3 regions of the Ochrobactrum sp. 19YEA23 genome follow, and region 1 is predicted to be linked to each of the others. Evidence: riboswitches for the same ligand, from Rfam matches in the RefSeq annotation. Region 1 holds a riboswitch; each other region holds the start of a gene.
What was found. A riboswitch is a leader RNA that binds a small molecule or an ion and turns the genes downstream of it on or off. The one in region 1 is predicted to bind thiamine pyrophosphate.
Positions count from the first base shown of each region.

Region 1 (6,262 bases):
CCTTACGGTGATTGCGGAAATCCGCACGCATGGAATGCAATTCGCCGAGGCGGCGCATATTGCGCTTGCGGCGCGCCGTAACGCCATAGCGCAGCCAATGCTCCTCGCGGGCAATCTGGCGGCCAAGCTTGTGATGATCGCGCTCTTCTTCTTCCAGAACCTTGTCGCGCCATTCCTCGAAATGGCCGAAACCCTGCTCCAGACGGCGTGTGATGCCACGGTCGAGCCAGACGGTCGCGCGGCTGACATTTTCCAGAAAGCGACGGTCATGCGAGATCAGCACGATGGCCGAGCGGATCTGGCGCAATTCGCCTTCCAGCCATTCGATGGTCGTCAGATCGAGATGGTTGGTCGGCTCGTCCAGCAAAAGCACATCGGGCTGCGGCGCGATCACACGCGCCAGCGCTGCGCGGCGTGCTTCACCGCCCGAAAGATAATCCGGATTTTCTTCGCCGGTCAGGCCCAGATGCTCCAGAAGATAGGTCACGCGATGCGGATCGTCGGTCGGTCCGAGCCCGGCTTCAACATAGGCGCGCACGCTGGCAAAACCGTCCATGTCCGGCACCTGCGGCAGATAGCGAACGGTCGCGCCCGGATGCTTGAACACTTCGCCCGAAGTCGGCTCGACCATGCCGGCGGCAATCTTCAGAAGCGTGGACTTGCCGGAACCATTGCGCCCGACCAGCGCGATGCGGTCGCCCTCGCTCACCGAAAGGCTCGCATCCTCCAGAAGAGGCGTACCGCCGAAGGTGAGCTTGATCTGGTCTAGGCGAAGGAGCGGTGGTGCCATGGTGTCTTCTGAGGCTTTCTGGGCGGTTCTCGGGATGTGCTTTGAAATTCCGCCCTGCTTGTCCGCGACAAAAGCCGTTCTGTCAAATGGATCGATAGGAAAGAGGCACGAAAAACAAACAGGCCGGGTTTCCCCGGCCTGTCCGTCATACGATTTTAAGCTTCAAGCTTACTGGCAGCGTGCTTCGTAGACGCGGCCGTAATTATCGCGATAGCGGCAGTACTGCACGCCATTACGCGTCTGGGCAGCGCCAACCAGCGTACCGGCAACAGCACCGATAGCAGCACCCGTGAGAGCGCCACGGCCGTTACCGCCGATTGCACCACCGGCGAGAGCACCAATTGCTGCGCCGCCAACACCGTAACCAGCCGTGCGCTGTTCGTTGGTCGTGCATGCTGCTGTCGACAATGCGAGCACCCCGGCAACCGCAATCATGGAAAGACGTGACTTCATCAAACAATCTCCTGTCAAAGTTGACACTTCAGGTGCCGATTTTGCGTCCCCAATTTCGGCGCTAACTAATAAACCCGCTTACGCATTTGAAATACGTTTCGCTGTCAAGCGTCAAGCCTTTTCAATCGGTAAGGTTAGCGATGCCCCGTCTGCATGCTCCGAATTTAAGTTTGCAACAAGTATCGCTAAGCCAGAACGCACAGTAATGCGAAGTGTTCCACGCACTATATTGGAAACTGTCCACGAAGAACCAAAAGGAAGGGTCACGTTGTCTAACGGCCACTCCGCATTTGTGATTGAAAGCCCCTCCACAGAGGTGAAACTGATGACGCTGAACAGCGTGCCTTCCGGGAAATCATAGGTAAACTCGCCAGCCGTCACCGGCCAGGCTTCTTCCACACCACTGGACAGAAGAACATTCCGCCCTTTGTTTGCCTGCGCTGTCGCCATTGTGAGATGCAGCAGCGTATGATCGGTACGCTGGCCGCCGAAAGCACCGCACAAAATGGCGCGTGTCGCGCCACGGGCAAAGGCTTCCTCGAAAGCCAGTTCGCCGTCCGTCATATCCTTGGCGCGGGGAAATGTCTTTTGCGGCACATGGGCATATTGCTCGAGCAAGGCTTGCGGCGTGGAATCGAAATCGCCGAGCCACAGTTCCGGCTCGACGCCCAGAGCGGCTGCATGACGAATACCGCCATCGGCTGCAAGAATACGCGCTCCGACAATCTGCTGCCGCAGCCGTTCGGTTACGACGAGGTCGCCGCCGAGAAGGATGACGAATGTGCTCATAAGCCGCTCATATCATGGGCAAATCGCAGCTGGAAGTCCGCTTTGTCCCAGTTTGCATCGGTTTTGCCTCTCTTGCCCTTTATGGCCTGACATATTAATGTCGCAACGCTCTAACGGGGTGCCATTTGTTCCCATGAATGGCTGAGAGGTTTTTCCAAAAACCAACCCGCTGAACCTGATCCGGTTTGCACCGGCGGAGGGATTAGATGCTGCTCTGCGGCACGATCCCGAAAAGTTGCAGCTTTTCGGTTACGGTTGTGCTCCAGACCCCAAGCGGCGCTATATCCTTTTAACTTGATGAAAGGACGTGCCGTTATGCGGCTGTTATCTTTGCTGGCCTTCTCTTTTGCGGCAGCGGTGAGTCTCGCGCCCGCAGCGCAAGCTAAAGACAAGCTTACCATCTACACCTATGACAGTTTCATTTCCGAATGGGGCCCCGGCCCCAAGGTGAAGGAAAACTTCGAGAAGGAATGCGACTGCGAGATCAACTGGGTCGCTTCCGCAGACGGCGTCGCGCTGCTCAACCGGCTGAAGCTTGAAGGTGGCAACACCAAGGCCGATATTGTGCTTGGCCTCGACACCAATCTCACCACCGAAGCGCGCGCCAGCGGGTTCTTCGCGCCAAGCGGCATCGATCTTGGCAATGTCAGCGTGCCGGGGGATTTCAAGGACGATATTTTCGTGCCCTATGACTATGGCTATTTCGCCATCGTCTATGATTCGGAAAAGCTGCCCAATCCGCCCAAGAGCCTGAAAGAACTGGTCGAAGGGGACCCGTCGCAGAAGATCGTGCTTCAGGATCCGCGCACCTCGACGCCGGGTCTTGGCATACTGCTTTGGATGAAAGCCGTCTATGGCGATCAGGCGGGCGATGCCTGGCAGAAATTGCAGAAGCGCATTCTCACCGTCACGCCTGGCTGGTCGGAAGCCTATGGCCTCTTCACCAAGGGTGAAGCACCGATGGTGCTCTCCTATACCAGTTCGCCAGCCTATCATGTCATCGCGGAGAAGACAGATCGCTATAAGGCGCTGGCCTATCCGGAAGGCAATTACCTCCAGATCGAACTGGCCGCCCAGACGACGACTGGCGCCAAGAACCCGCTGGCGCAGAAGTTCCTGTCCTTCATGACCGGCCCCGGCTTTCAGGATGTGATCCCGGAAACCAACTGGATGTTCCCGGCAGGCAAGACATCGACGCCGCTTCCCGCCGCTTTCGACGCATTGCCGAAGCCGGAAAAGACCTTGCTCATTCCATCCGACGAGGTTGCGAAGAACCGCAAGGCCTGGGTCGATGAATGGCTGGCAGCCACCAGCAAATGATCGGCACTCCGGCAGGCAAAAACACCAGCTCCGCCCCCGCGATGAAACCCGTCGCGGGGGCTTTGGCGCTGGCTTTTCTTGTCGTGCTTGCCGGTGGCGCGCTCATCGCGCTTGCCTTTGAAGCCAGCGGCGGCTTCGATGCCGCCGCAAATTTCGATGCCTATCTCTGGCGAACCGCCCGTTTCACTATCGCACAGGCCATCGCGTCGAGCCTGCTTTCGGTTGCCTTTGCTATTCCCGTTGCGCGCGCCTTGCATTCGGAAGCGCATTTTCCCGGGCGGGGTTTTATTCTGCGGCTGTTCGCTCTGCCGCTCGCGTTGCCTGCCCTTGTGGCCGTGCTGGGCGTTACCAGCATTTACGGTCGAAACGGCCTGATCGCCCATATGTCGGACGCTGCGGGCCACTCGTTCCAGCCGGATATCTATGGCATTACGGGCATTTTGATCGCGCATGTGTTCTTCAACATGCCGCTGGCGGTGCGGCTCATTCTCGCTGCCTATGAATCGATACCCGCCGATTATTGGAAACTGGCGGCCCAGCTTGGCATGGGCAATCGCGCCCGTTTTCGGCTGATCGAATGGCCGGTTATCCGCCGCAGCCTGCCCGGCATGGCGGGGCTGATCTTCATGCTATGCGTGACAAGCTTCACTACTGTGCTGACGCTCGGCGGCGGTCCGCGCGCGACAACGCTGGAAGTGGCGATCTATCAAAGCCTGCATTTTGATTTCGACCCGGCGCGCGCGGTGGCGCTCACCGTCACCCAGCTCGGCCTGACCTTGCTGATCCTGCTGGCCCTGCGCCTGACCGGGCGTCCTTCAGAAGAAGGCTTTACCCACACGGCAGCACCGCGCCGCTACGGCAGGCCTGCGCGGGGTGAACGCCTGTTCAACATCACCGCCATTCTCATCGGTTTTCTTTATGTCGCCTTGCCAATTGCAGGCGTGGTCGTGTCCGGCCTTGCTGCCGACCTCACCCGCCTGCTCAGCGAAACGACAGTCTGGCGCGCCATCGGCACCAGCCTTGCGCTCGGTTTTTCTGCGGCAACGCTCTCAGTGCTTCTCTCGCTGGCGCTCGTTTCGGCCCGGGAAGCAGTCAGAAACAACAAAATAGCCAGCCTGTTCGATACGGGCGCGAGCCTGATACTCGTCATGCCGCCTATCGTGATCGGCGCGGGATGGTTCATCCTGCTGCGCCATTTCACCAATCCTTTCGCCATCGCGCCGGTGATGGTGGTAACCGTCAACGCTGCTATGGCTATGCCTTTCGCGGTCCGGCTATTGCGCCCGGCCTGGGATACGGCAGCTGCGCGTCACAATCGGCTCTGTGCCCAGCTTGGCATTCATGGCCTCAATCGGCTTCGGCTCATTGACTGGCCGTCGATCCGCAGACCTTTTGGCATGGCTTTCGCCTTTGCCATGGCGCTTTCCATTGGCGACCTCGGCACAATCGCGCTGTTCGGCAGCGATGCGCTTCTGACCCTGCCCTATCTTCTCTTGCAGCGCATGGGCAGTTACCGCACATTCGATGCTGCCGGTCTGGCGCTCATTCTGGGGCTTCTTTGCCTCGGCCTGATGATGCTTGCCGACCGCGCCGCCACATCCCGGAAAGAGAATTCCGTTTCATGACTGCTTCCGCCGACATCCGCCTCACCGACGTGCGTTTCAGCTATGGCGAAACCGCAATGCGCTTCGACCTGGCTATTGCGGGCGGTTCTATTGCGGCCATTGTCGGGCCGAGCGGCTCGGGCAAATCCACGCTCCTGAACCTCATTGCCGGTTTCGAGACGCCTTCATCGGGCATGATTGCCATTGGCGGTGTCGATGTGACGCGTCTTCCGCCGCCGGAACGACCGGTTTCGATGGTGTTTCAGGAAAACAATCTGTTTGCCCATTTGACTGTGGCGCAAAATGTCGGCCTCGGTCGCTCGCCGAACCTGAAACTGACGGATAGCGACCGCGCCGCCATTGCCGACGCGCTCACCCGTGTCGGTCTCAGGGATAAAGAACAGCGCAAGCCCGAAGCCCTGTCCGGCGGCGAACGCCAGCGAGTGGCGATTGCCCGTGCGCTTGTTCGTGAACGTCCCGTGCTGTTGCTGGACGAAGCCTTTGCTTCGCTTGGACCCGCATTGCGACATCAGATGCTCGATCTCGTCGACGGACTGCGCCGTGAAACCGGCATGACCGTGTTGATGGTCACCCATACGCCGGAAGATGCGCTCTATCTCGATGCGCAATTGCTGTTCATCGAAAATGGTGAGGTTGCGGCGCAAGGCCACGCTTCCGACCTTCTGTCGGAGACTGGACCTGAAGCGCTCCGGCGCTATATCGGTGATAAAAGACGATAGAGCGGCTTCTGTTGTGATGTAATCGTTGAAACCGCTCTATCTTTTTTTACGCCGCATTGTCCGACGCAAAACCGCTTCGCACTTTTGCTGGAAATGCTCTAATCTCAAATAGAGTTACGGTAACGGACATATTTTGTTCGCAATCCCCCGGAAGAACCGTATTCAACTTTACCGGGCCGCTTGTACGTCTGCCAGACTGTGACTAGATTTGCGGACGACCTGATGATGTATGAATCGCGAGGATAAAATACTGTTCCGTCACAAGCCCCGTATCCGGGCCTCCCTGTGTCTTCCAGTCTCCCTGCCAGAACGGACACAGAGCAATTGGCGGAAAACAGCCGTGGGTTTTGGCTTGTTTGCTGTCGCCCTGATTTCCGGGTGCCAGTCGATCAATTCCAGCAAGGATCTCGGCTTGCAGCCATCGGATAATCCGGTGACGGTCGACAATGTGACGCGCAACGACAAGCTGGCGCAAATCGGCGCACAACAGCATCCGCGCATCCTCGCCACCTATGGCGGCGAATACAAGGATCAGCGGCTGGAGCGCATGGTCGCGAAGATCGTGG
Region 1 is NZ_JASAMQ010000011.1:104,368-110,629, reverse strand. Features, by position in the region: gene QBD01_RS22225 (ABC-F family ATP-binding cassette domain-containing protein) at 1-790, opposite strand, end outside; gene QBD01_RS22220 (glycine zipper domain-containing protein) at 959-1,243, opposite strand; gene QBD01_RS22215 (thiamine diphosphokinase) at 1,355-2,032, opposite strand; TPP riboswitch at 2,137-2,251, shown strand; gene thiB (thiamine ABC transporter substrate binding subunit) at 2,348-3,352, shown strand; gene thiP (thiamine/thiamine pyrophosphate ABC transporter permease ThiP) at 3,349-4,977, shown strand; gene thiQ (thiamine ABC transporter ATP-binding protein) at 4,974-5,696, shown strand; gene cdlP (cell division protease CdlP) at 5,998-6,262, shown strand, end outside.

Region 2 (6,262 bases), on a different contig from region 1:
GCCGCCGCCTCGAAATAAACGTTGACCGTGCCCGCGGGCAAAATGCCCGGCAGAAAGGTTGCGACAAGCGAGAACCCCCAGGCCGCAAGCGTGCCGACAACAACCAGCGAGTTCATATCCGGTGTTGCGCGCAGCAGCGCCGGAATGCCCTTCTTGAAGAAGCGCAGGCCCGGTCCAAACAACACAAGCGTGGTCAGTACAAATTGCAGATACCAGCTGTTCTGCATGCCGACCCGGTCCATCACGAACATATGGACGGCGGGAATGAGATGCGATCCCATTTCCAGTACAAAGACCGGAAGGGTCAAAACTGCCGCCAGCAGAACGCTCTTTTTCAATTCAGCAGCTTCGGCATCGCGCTTTTCGCTTTGGGTTTCGGCTGGTGCTTCGTCGGTGTGATCGTTCAGCGACCGCGCCTCGTAACCGGCTTTCTCGACGGCCTTGACCAGTTCGGCGGTCTCGACCTGTCCGGCCAGTTCCACATGCGCACGCTCGGTCGCCAGATTGACGCTGGCGCGTGTCACGCCCGGCACCGCATTCAGCGCCTTTTCGACTTTGCTGACACAGGAGGCGCAGCTCATGCCTTCAATGGCGAGATCGATGCTGCCGGACGGAACCTCGTAGCCTGCCTTGCGGATGGCATCGATGACGGCAGGCAGATCTGGCGTGCCCTTGAAGGTCACGTCGGCGCGCTCAGTGGCCAGATTGACGGAAACCTTGTCGACGCCTGCGACCTTCGACACGGCCTTTTCGACCGAGGAGACACAGGATGCGCAGCTCATGCCTTCCACGGGAACGGGAAAGCTGATGGATTCGTGATCGACGGGCTTGTTCATGGCAATCCTCTTCGAGACCCTTAGCGGCCTCTCTTCACGCCTCCGGAGAGGCTAGATTTCTGAATTGCCATATAAGTACTCCTTCCCACCGTTGGAAGGTCAAGCACTTTTTTGGAAGCGGCAATGCGGTGTAGTGGTGGCGGAGTTTCCGGTCAGATTGGCAGCCGGTTATGGGCTGCGGGCATGGTGAGGCCAGTGCCATTATTGCTCTGGATAAAGGCCTGCACATCGCTGGCCGGCATCGGGCGACCGGTCAGAAAGCCCTGCACTTCGCCGAAACGCTCGGTTCTCAAGCGCTCAAGCTGCTGTGTTGTTTCTACGCCTTCGGCGGTGGTGACGATGTTGAAACCAGCGCCCAGCGTGGCCACCGCCTGGATGATGGCGAGATCGCGCGTATCCGCTTCGATCCCGGATACGAAGCTGCGGTCGATCTTGATCTTGTCAAACGGAAAGGAGCGCAGATAACTGAGCGAGGAATAGCCGGTGCCGAAATCGTCCATGGCAATACGAGCGCCAAGGCGGCGCAACTCGAACAGCAATTCGATATTGTGCTTGCTGTTGGACAGAAACACCGATTCAGTGATTTCCAGTTCGAGCCGGTTTGGCGACAGGCGGGCGGCATCCAGCGCATCGGTTACAGAGTGCAACAGCGAGCTTTGGCTGAACTGGACCGGCGACAGATTGACTGAGACCTTGATGTCCTCCGGCCAGGAAACCGCTTCGCGGCAGGCAGCCAACAGCACCCAGTCACCGATAGGGCCGATCAATCCGGTTTCTTCCGCAAGCGGAATGAATTCCGCCGGGGAAATCATCCCGCGTTCGGGATGACGCCAGCGGATCAGTGCTTCGAAACCGGAAATCAACCCGCTCTCCAGATTGAAGATCGGCTGATAATGCAGTTCGAACTGTTGGGACGACAGCGCCTGACGCAGCTCGCTCGTCATGATGTGGCGCTTTTCAGCAGCCAGACGCAGCGAGTGCTGGTAGAAATGGAAGCTGCGCCTGCCGCTTGATTTCGATGCGTGAAGCGCCAGATCGGCATTGCGCATCAGTACGTCGGAATTATCGCCATGCAGCGGCGCCTGCGCGATGCCCATGCTGCAGGTGACGAATTCGGAATTGTCGCCGAGCTTGAACGGTTCCTGAAACGCCGAAAGTACCCGATCCGCAAACATGGCGATCTGGCCAACAGTCCCGCTGCGGTAGATGACGGCGAATTCATCGCCGCCGAGCCGTGCGATGAACTGGTCGCTCGTGGTGATCTGGCGCAACCGCTCGGCCACCTGCTGCAAAAGCTGGTCGCCTGCCTGATGGCCGATATTGTCGTTGATGCTCTTGAAATGATCGATGTCGATATAGAAAAGTGCAAATGGCTCCGCATCACCGCCCTTTTTCTGCAATTCCTCCACATGATGGGAGAAATAGGCACGGTTGGGCAATCGCGTGAGGCTGTCATGCATGGCGATATGGGCCATGCGCGCCTCGATTTCGCGTCGTTCGGTGACGTCTTCGATCAGGCCGATCAGATAGCGCGGCGAAGCGCCGTCAATCGGCGGAATGGAACTCTTGATCACGCGCAGAATACGCAGGGTTCCATCGTCGTGATGGGTTTTATATTCAACGCTCAGCGCTTCGCCCTTGCTCATCACCTGACGATCCTGCTGCGCATATTGGCGGCGCTCCAGATCCGTCATCAGTTGGGCGTCGGTAAAGCCGACCACCGTCTCGACCGCCTTGCCGCTCGCCTGCGAGGCCGCCTGATTGTAGAGCACATAACGCCCCTCATCCTGCATGTCCTTGATGAACACGCCGAGCGGCAGATTGCTGACAAGGCTATCGAGCAAAGACTGGGCATGGATCGCCTGCCGGTTGGCTTCGGCAAGTTCGGTCCGGTCCTGTACGATGGCGAGAATGGCTTCCCTGCCATCGAACTGCACCTCACGCCCGTAGGTCAGGACTTCGATGATTTCGCCGTCGGCGCGCCGGTGCTGCCAGCGCTCCGGGCGCTCCAGATCGCTACGATCACGAACAGCGCTCAGCATGCGCTCGCGCTCGGTATGCGGACGGATATCAAGTACGGTCATGCCCGGCAGCTCGTCGGGCGTGTAGCCGTAAAGCGCATAGGCTGCGTCGTTCATGATGATGAAGCCGAGGGTCTGCGGATCATAGACCCACATTGGCGTCGGATGGGTGGTGAACAGAATACGGAAATCCTGCTGGGATGTGCTCGCCATGGAGCCTCCCGCCTCTGCCGGACCGGCTTTCCGCTTCGCCATTATACACCCCTTGCCCCAAGCCGACACATGCCGTCAGTCTAAATTAGCCAATAAAACCTCTCACTGGAACATCATATTCCGCATGAGTTCATGACCAGACAGGCACGAACAAACAGGCGGGGACCGCCACCAGGACGCACTTCCCCGCAGGGACAATACGACCAATGGTTTTAACAAACCATATATGAAGGAGGCGCTCATTTAGTTTTTTCTGATGATCTTATTTTATCGCAGCTGCCGTCACCGGGAAGTGACCCCACATCCACTGAAGATTGCTTGACCGTTCAAAACTTCCGGCCTATGCCTATGGATGCAAAATTCGTTGGGGTGCCTCGAAAGAGGCTGAGAGGCGCGTTCTCGCGTTAACCCATTGAACCTGATCCGGGTAATACCTGCGTAGGGAACGGAGTTTGACGCGTCGCGGACAGGGTTCATCCCACTCGGAGCTTATGCTCCATACAGGTTCATGGCGTCTCATCTTTCCGTTCGGAATGAGAGACGATACGATGAACCAGAAACATAGTTTCTCCCGAACCAAATCCAACAATGACCAGACACGGTCTGCGCCCATCTGCGTGCCCCCCATCTGTGTGACCATTGCCGGTTCCGACAGTGGCGGCGGTGCTGGCATTCAGGCCGACCTCAAGACATTTTCGGCGCTCGGCGTCTATGGCGCGAGCGTCATTGCCGCTGTGACCGTGCAGAACACCTGTACGGTGAGCGCGGTGCATGACATCCCGCCCGCCATCGTCGCTGGGCAGATAGACGCCGTCTTCAGCGATCTCGACGTGGCTGCGGTGAAGATCGGCATGGTGTCCGTGCCTGAAACCATCGATGCCATTGCGCGCGGACTTGCCCATTTTTCAGGCCCTATCGTGCTCGATCCGGTGATGGTGGCCAAGTCGGGCGACCGGCTTTTGAGCGAAAACGCCATTGCGCTTTTGCGTCAGAAACTGGTGCCGCTCGCAACGCTTTTGACTCCCAACCGGCCTGAAGCGGCCTGCCTGCTCGGCTGCGGTCTGGCGCTCGACGATGAAGACGCCGAACAGCAGGGCCGCGCATTGCTCGAACTCGGCGCGAAAGCCGTTCTGATGAAGGGCGGGCATGCCGAAGGCGAAATTTGCGTCGACCTGCTCGTTCGCCGCGATCAGCCGACGCTGCGTATCGAAGCGCCACGCATCCGGACCGTCAACACCCATGGCACAGGCTGCACGCTCTCCTCGGCCATTGCGGCAGAGCTTGCCAAAAACCTGCCGCTCGAAAAAGCGGTGCTTGCAGCCCACACCTATCTGCAAGGGGCAATCCGCGCTGCCGACACATTGAAGATCGGACACGGCCATGGGCCGGTGCACCATTTCCATGACCTCTGGAAAACCCGCACGGAGGAGATTGCGTGATGCGCGTCACCATCATCGGAGCGGGTGTCGCCGGTCTTGCCACCGCCGCCGAGTTCACCGATCAGGGCCACGCCGTCACGGTGATTGCCCGCAGCCCGCAGATCGGTTCCGACTGCTGCTCCTGGCTTGCAGGCGGCATGCTGGCGCCATGGTGCGAGGGCGAAAGCGCCGAGGAGCCTGTGGTACGGCTCGGTCAGGAAGCCATCGGCTGGTGGGAAAAGCACGTCTCCGGCGTCAAGCGCGAAGGCACGCTGGTTCTGTCGCACAACCGCGACGCCAGCGAGTTGCGCCGCTTCGCCCGCCGCACGGAAGCCTTCGACACAATAGACAGTGAACGCATCGATGCGCTGGAACCCGATCTCGCCGGACGTTTCCGGCAGGGCCTGTTCTTCGCACGCGAAGGCCATCTCGATCCGCGCAAGACACTGGTTGAACTGGCCGGAAACCTGCAAAGAAAAGGCGTCGTGTTCCACCTCAATACGGAAGCGGACACAGCGAAGATCGACGCGGATATTATCGTCGATGCCCGCGGTCTTAGCGCCCGCGATGTGCTGCCCGATCTGCGCGGTGTCAAAGGTGAGATGCTGGTTGTCCGCTCGCGTGACATCAACCTTTCGCGGCCTGTGCGTCTCCTGCATCCACGCATTCCGCTCTACATCGTGCCGCGCGGCGACGGCGTGCACATGATCGGCGCGACGATGATCGAAAGCGATCAGCGCAGTGGCATCAGCGTGCGCTCGACATTGGAGCTTTTGAGCGCGGCTTACGCCCTGCATCCGGCCTTCGGCGAAGCGGAGATTCTCGAAACCGGCGTCGATGCGCGCCCCGCCTTTCCAGACAACCTGCCCCGCGTGCGACGGCGTGGCAAAACCATCTATGTCAACGGGCTTTACCGCCATGGCTTCCTGCTTTCGCCCGCCGTGGCACGCATGGCGGTTGCGGCCGCGACCACGCCCGAAACCATGCCCGAATTTGTGGAGGACTATGCATGACGATCGTGCTCAACGGTGAAGTCATCACCACGGCAGCCGCCAATCTGGCGGCGCTGCTGACCGAGATCGAACTGGATGAAGCGATTGTTGCAACCGCGCTGAACGGTGAATTCGTGGCCAGCGACGAGCGCGCAGCCGCGACCTTGTCGGCTGGCGACCGCATCGAAGTTCTGGCCCCGATGCAGGGAGGCTGAGATGCTGGAATTCTACGGCCAACAATTTGAAAGCCGCCTGCTGCTCGGCACGGCGCAATATCCATCGCCCGCCATATTGGCGGATGCGGTGCGCGCTTCGCAAAGCGATATCGTCACCGTGTCGCTGCGCCGCGAAAGCGGCGATGCGCGCGCCGGACAAGACTTCTGGGCGCTGATCCGCGAGCTGGGCGTCGCCGTTCTGCCCAATACGGCAGGCTGCCACACGCCGCGTGAAGCGGTAACCACCGCCAAAATGGCGCGTGAAATCTTCGGCACCAACTGGATCAAGCTGGAAGTGATCGGCGACCACGACACGTTGCAGCCCGACCCGTTCGGTCTGGTCGAAGCAGCGCGCATACTGTGCGACGACGGTTTTGAGGTCTTTCCCTATATGAATGACGATCTTGTCGTCGCGGAAAAGCTCATTGAAGCCGGTTGCAAAGTGCTGATGCCCTGGGGCGCGCCGATCGGCTCGGGCCGTGGCCTCAACAATCCTTATGCGCTGAAAACCATGCGGGCGCATTTCCCCGATATTCCGCTTGTTGTCGATGCCGGCATCGGTGTGCC
Region 2 is NZ_JASAMQ010000001.1:596,101-602,362, reverse strand. Features, by position in the region: gene QBD01_RS02700 (heavy metal translocating P-type ATPase) at 1-836, opposite strand, end outside; gene QBD01_RS02695 (putative bifunctional diguanylate cyclase/phosphodiesterase) at 989-3,013, opposite strand; TPP riboswitch at 3,426-3,532, shown strand; gene thiD (bifunctional hydroxymethylpyrimidine kinase/phosphomethylpyrimidine kinase) at 3,619-4,509, shown strand; gene thiO (glycine oxidase ThiO) at 4,509-5,501, shown strand; gene thiS (sulfur carrier protein ThiS) at 5,498-5,695, shown strand; gene QBD01_RS02675 (thiazole synthase) at 5,697-6,262, shown strand, end outside.
Region 2: linked by a shared signal. The riboswitch ahead of thiD (bifunctional hydroxymethylpyrimidine kinase/phosphomethylpyrimidine kinase) and the one ahead of thiB (thiamine ABC transporter substrate binding subunit) in region 1 are both predicted to bind thiamine pyrophosphate.

Region 3 (6,262 bases), on a different contig from region 1:
CTTTGGTTTGACCCATCGGGCGACGGATCGGTGTGCCGGTCACCACAACCGAAGAGGCGCGCCCATTATAGCCGATCGGCATATGGGTCCATTGCGGCGGCAGCGCATTTTCGGGTCCACGAAACAGCACGCCCACATTGAAAGCATGGTTTTTCGATGCATAAAAATCGGTGAACTCCGTCACACGAATGGGCAAGTGCATCTGTGCATCGGCCATCGGCACGAGAGGCAGGCTTGTATCACCGCCTTCGCGCAACAGCTCCGTCAGCGTTGCGCGCACCTCGTCCCATTTGGCGCGGCCCAATGCCATAAAACCATTGAGCTGCGCTTCAGCAAAAGTGCCGTCAGCATCGATGAGGCCAGCCGCTTCGCATTTATCGAGATCGAGTATCATATCGCCAATGGCGACGCCGCAACGTGGCGCGTCTCCGCCCACCGAAAACACACCATAGGGCAAATTGTTCAGGGGAAAGGGGCAATCCGCATGATTGGCGCTCTCTACCCAGGACCGGATCAAAGCCAATGTCCATCTCCTCGTTTCAGATCATACTCGTGGAGTACCGGCGCATAAAGCGCACAGCATCCGGTTGATTGACATCACTTCATGCCGGGCGTGCCGTCGAACTTCTTTTCGAGATGGTCCCACACTTCGATATATTCCTGCTGCATGGGGGCCTCGCGCGCGGCGAATTCTGTCAAATGCTGCGGGAAGCGGGTCTCGAACATGAAGCTCATCGTATTATCAAGCTTTTCCGGACGCAGCTCCGCATTCGACGCGCCTTCAAATGCGTCGCGGTCAGGACCATGCGGCAACATGCAATTGTGCAGGCTGATGCCACCCGGCGCAAAGCCCTGCGGCTTGGCATCATAGACACCGTAAATATTGCCCATCAGCTCGGACATGATGTTCTTGTGATACCATGGCGGACGGAAGGAATGTTCCGCCACCAGCCAGCGTTCGCGGAACAGCACGAAGTCGATATTGGCCGTTCCTTCCTGACCCGACGGCGCGGTCAGCACCGTGAAAATCGACGGATCGGGATGGTCGAACAGAATGGCGCCAACCGGCGAATAAGTGCGCAGATCATATTTATAGGCACAGTAATTGCCATGCCACGCCACAATATCGAGCGGCGAATGGTCAATCCAGCTCTCGTGGAACTGGCCGCACCATTTGATGACAACACGCGAGCGCGCCTGTTTATCTTCATAAGCCGCAACGGGGGATTTGAAATCGCGTGGATTGGCAAGGCAGTTCGCGCCGATAGGACCACGACCCGGCATATCGAATTTCTGGCCGTAATTCTCGCAGACGAAACCGCGGCACGGTCCCTCAAGCACCTCGACGCGATAGACAAGACCGCGCGGGATAATGGCAATTTCCTTGGGCTCAAGATCGATGATGCCAAGCTCGGTGCAGAAGCGCAGGCGGCCCTCCTGCGGCACGACCAGCAATTCGCTGTCGGCAGAGTAAAAATACTCGTCCTCCATCGAGCGCGTGATCAGATAGACATGGCTTGCCATACCGATCTGGATATTCACATCGCCCGCCGTGGTCATGGTGCGCATGCCGGTGATCCACGTCAGATCCTCATCCGGCCCCGGCAGCGGGATAGGGTCCCAGCGATACTGGCCGAGACTGGTGATATTGCGCCGCTGCGGATCGCCGACCGGCAGATTGGGCGCGGTCTTCCAGTACGGCACATCTATCAGCTGGAATCGGCCCGTATGATGGACCGATGGGCGAATGCGATAGCACCAGGTCCGCTCGTTTTGACCACGCGGCGCGGTGAAAGCGGTGCCGGACAGCTGCTCGGCATAAAGCCCGTAATTGCATTTCTGCGGTGAATTCTGACCTTGCGGCAAAGCGCCCGGCAGCGCCTCGGTTTCAAAGTCATTGCCGAAACCGGGCATATAGCCCTCGACCGTTCCAGTCGTTACCGATGCGCGGACCATGCCCTGCGGGATCGTGTGAGTGGTCATGATTATTCCTCCCGGCAAATTCGTTGCTCTAACAACGATATTAACGTTGCGAATGCAACGAAGTCAATGCTTCTTGCGTGACACGTCTTTTTCCGTTGTATTTGCAATGAAACTCTGCTCCTTTCCTGCAAAAAGGAGACGTGCATGGCATTCGAACTCGATAGCTTCCTGCCCTATCGGCTCAGTGTGGTGGCCGCGCGGATCAGCGAGCGATTTGCAAAACGCTATGCCGCCGAGGCGGGGCTGACCATCCCTGAATGGCGCGTATTGGCGCATCTCTATCGTAGCGGCGAAGTCAGCATCCGGGATATCAATACCCGGGTCAATCTCGACAAGTCGATTGTCAGCCGGGCCGCAACCCGTCTGGAAGGTGCGGGCTTACTGCGTAAATCCGACAACAATGTCGACCGTCGATTGATTGTACTCGCACTCACCCCCAAGGGGGAAGAACTGATGCACCGTCTCGGCAAGATTGCCGACGAGTTTCAGGCGGAGATCCTTAAAGATCTAGGCCCGGACGCCAAACATTTTCTCGATGGGCTGACCCGCCTTTCCAGCGCCCACCCTTCGCGATAGTTGCGAACCTCACTCGGCTTCAGTCACCTGTTTGACGGCCTTGTGCAGAGCAGCAATGCCCGTTTCCAGAGCCAGCCGGTCCTGCTCGGACATCGCACCCAAGATGGCATTGGCCTTGGCATCGACTTCGCCAAAGGCCTTTTGAAACAGGGCTTGGCCCGCATCCGTGACAGCATAGTGCCGCAAACGTCGGTCTTCTTTCGATACAGTCCTGACAATCAGGCCTTTCTCTTCCAGACGGCTGGCGGCCCGACTGACCTGCACCTTGTCGAGGGAGGTGCGCTGGGCAAGCCGCACGGAATCGATGGAACCTGCCTCCGCCAGCAGAAACAGCAGACGCCATTCCTCACGCATCAGCCCATATTCGTGACCATAAACAGCAACCAGCTGCCGGGAGAACGCTTCCGCGACAATCGCGAGCCTATAAGGAAAAAACGTCTCCATGCGCATTGCATACCCCTCACAAAGTCTTTTCATTTCAATCATTTTCCCGGAATGGACGGACAATTTCAAAGGCTTTTTCAAGAGCGAGATCTAGTCGGAGCGAAACGCGGTCTGATAAGATTGCGCCTCAATGAAAACTACCCGTACACCACTGTTATCCTGTCCGTTCGAACTGCCTTTTGAATTGATCCTCGCACCTCCTGCAGATTGTAATCCCCAGAAACTGATGGCCACTATTTCATTGCATATGTAACGTTGCTATTGCAATGAACTTGACTTCGTTGCAAATGATACGATTATAGGGAGCCGGTAGCGAGGAACCGGCATTTCAAATGCTGGGCAGCGGAGGAGCAGCCATGAACACATCAGCACCGGCGGGCACAATGGATGCCGCGCAGACGCAAAAATCATCGATACGGCTTCTTTTCGCGGCCAGCACCGGCACGATTATCGAGTGGTATGACTTCGCGGTTTTCGCTTTTTGCGCCGCACTTGTTTTCAACACCGCGTTTTTTCCGGTGGTCGATCCGATCACCGGCCTGATTGCAGCCCTGTCTACGCAGGCCGTCGGCTTTATCGCTCGTCCCGCTGGAGGCTGGTTCTTCGGTGTTCTGGGTGACAGGATAGGGCGCAAGCAGGCACTCGTGATCAGTCTTTTCCTGATGGGCGGCGCGACTGTCGCCATGGGCCTGCTCCCCACCTATCAGCAGATTGGCGTGTTCGCTCCCCTGTTGCTGCTCCTAATGCGCCTGTTGCAAGGTTTTGCCATCGGCGGCGAATCCACTGGCGCGCTGGTGCTGATCGCCGAAAGCCTTCCGGCCAAGCAGCGTGGGCTCTGGACCGGATTTCCCATGATCGGCGGACCAGCCGGGAATGTACTTGCCACCGCCGTTATCGGTTTGGTCATCGGGCATTTCGGATCGGACGCTTTTGTAGAATGGGCGTGGCGTATTCCCTTCATCGCCTCCATCCTGCTGATCGGTCTCGGTCTATGGGTCCGGCGCAAGGTCGAGGAATCGCCTGCTTTCATCCATCTGCAGGAACAAAAGACCGAAGCCATCAAAGCACCCTTGCGCGAAGCAATCACGACCCAAGGCGCTAATATGCTCCGCGTCCTGTTCGTCAAGGCTGGCGAAAGCGCGCTTTTCTATCTCTTCTCCACATTCTTCGTCGTGCTGGCGACCGTGTTCCTCAAAGTGCCGCGTGAAGCTGCCCTCGGCGCACTGTTCGTCGGTTCCATTGCCGAAGTCGCGGTCATACTCGCGGCAGGCGCCACCGCAGACCGTATCGGACGCAAGGCCGTTACGCTGGTGGGTCTCGTGGGCGGTATCGGCGCAGGCTTCTGGCTATTCAGCCTGCCGCCCGGCGCAGACACCGCGACGCTCACTTGGGCAACCGTGCTGACGCTCTCCTTCCACGGCATTATCGTGGGTGGCATGTCGGCCTATTTCACCGAACTCTTCCCGGCGCGCGTTCGCTACACGGCTATGTCGACATCCTATTCCGTCGCCACGGTGTTGGGTGGAGCGCTTGCCCCGATCATCGGCACGTGGCTGCTCGAGATATTCGGCACGCCCTTCGCGGTCGCGATCTACGCTACATTGATGGCAATCCCGGCGATCTATGTGATGATCACCACACCGGAAACCAAAGGCAGGGATCTGGTGAATTAAAGCGCTTCGGATTTTCAAAAAGCCGCATCAGTGATGATGCCAAATGGAAAAAGAGAAGCCAAGCTTCACCGTTTGTTTTACGTCCATGGTCGGGAATAGAAACACGCGCGCAGCCAACCGGTCTTGACGACCAAAACTGCCCGTGCATAATTTTAAGCATTCACCAGGGGAGTCCCGGCAAGGGGCTGAGATACTGCTAGCGTGCGCAGTGACCCGTTGAACCTGATCCAGTTCATACTGGCGTAGGGACGGTGCAAATGCTGGAATGCGAGCGTCCACTGGATGCTTCCTGATGGCGTTTTTTCATCCTTCCAACACTGGAACTGGGTCTCCAACGTCACATCTTGGAGCCTCAACCATGTCTATTATTACTGGCAACACAGCCCCGACTGTTACCACTGGCCCTCTCCCCGCGTCCCGAAAACTAAGCATACCAGGAACGCTTTATCCGGATATCCGCGTCCCGATGCGAGAAATTGCGCTGCATCCCAGTTCCGGGCTGCCACCCGTTACGGTCTATGACCCGTCTGGCCCCTACACCGACGATCACGCAACGATCAATATCGAAAAAGGGTTGCCCCGACTGCGCGAAAGCTGGATCAGCGGGCGTGGCGATGTCGAAGCCTATGAAGGGCGCTCGGTTCAACCCGCAGATAACGGCTTTGCGACAGGTGAACGACTGACACCGGAATTCCCTTTTCTAAATGCACCGTTGAAAGCAAGGAATGGCAAGGCGGTTACCCAGCTTGCTTATGCCCGTGCAGGGATCATCACTCCCGAAATGGAATTCGTCGCCATCCGCGAAAACCTTGGGCGACAAGCTGTCCAGCATGAATTGCCGCGCGACGGGCAAGGTTTCGGCGCCAACATTCCCGACTATGTAACACCGGAATTCGTTCGCCAGGAGATTGCAGAGGGACGCGCTATTCTTCCTGCCAATATCAACCATCCTGAATCCGAGCCGATGATCATCGGGCGGAACTTTCTGGTTAAGATCAACGCTAATATCGGCAATTCTGCCGTAACATCTTCTATGGGCGAGGAAGTTGAAAAGATGGTATGGGCGATCCGTTGGGGTGCCGATACGGTCATGGACCTTTCAACCGGACGAAACATTCACAATATTCGAGAATGGATCATCCGGAACTCGCCAGTTCCAATCGGTACGGTACCGCTCTATCAGGCTCTGGAGAAGGTCAATGGTATCGCCGAAGATCTGAACTGGCAGATCTATCGCGACACATTGATCGAACAGGCCGAACAAGGCGTTGATTATTTTACCATACACGCTGGCGTGCGGCTTTCTTATATCCACCTCACCGCCAATCGCGTAACCGGCATCGTTTCACGCGGCGGTTCGATCATGGCGAAGTGGTGCCTACACCACCACAAAGAGAGTTTTCTCTACGAACATTTCGAAGAAATTTGCGATATCTGTCGGGCATACGATGTCTCATTCTCCCTTGGCGACGGTCTGCGTCCGGGATCGATCGCAGATGCCAATGACGCGGCACAATTTGCCGAACTCGAGACGCTTGGAGAACTGACCCAGATAGCCTGGTCCAAGGATTGCCAGGTAATGATAG
Region 3 is NZ_JASAMQ010000010.1:866-7,127, reverse strand. Features, by position in the region: gene fahA (fumarylacetoacetase) at 1-523, opposite strand, end outside; gene hmgA (homogentisate 1,2-dioxygenase) at 598-1,983, opposite strand; gene QBD01_RS21130 (MarR family winged helix-turn-helix transcriptional regulator) at 2,128-2,559, shown strand; gene QBD01_RS21125 (MarR family transcriptional regulator) at 2,569-3,003, opposite strand; gene QBD01_RS21120 (MFS transporter) at 3,360-4,676, shown strand; TPP riboswitch at 4,832-4,943, shown strand; gene thiC (phosphomethylpyrimidine synthase ThiC) at 5,035-6,262, shown strand, end outside.
Region 3: linked by a shared signal. The riboswitch ahead of thiC (phosphomethylpyrimidine synthase ThiC) and the one ahead of thiB (thiamine ABC transporter substrate binding subunit) in region 1 are both predicted to bind thiamine pyrophosphate.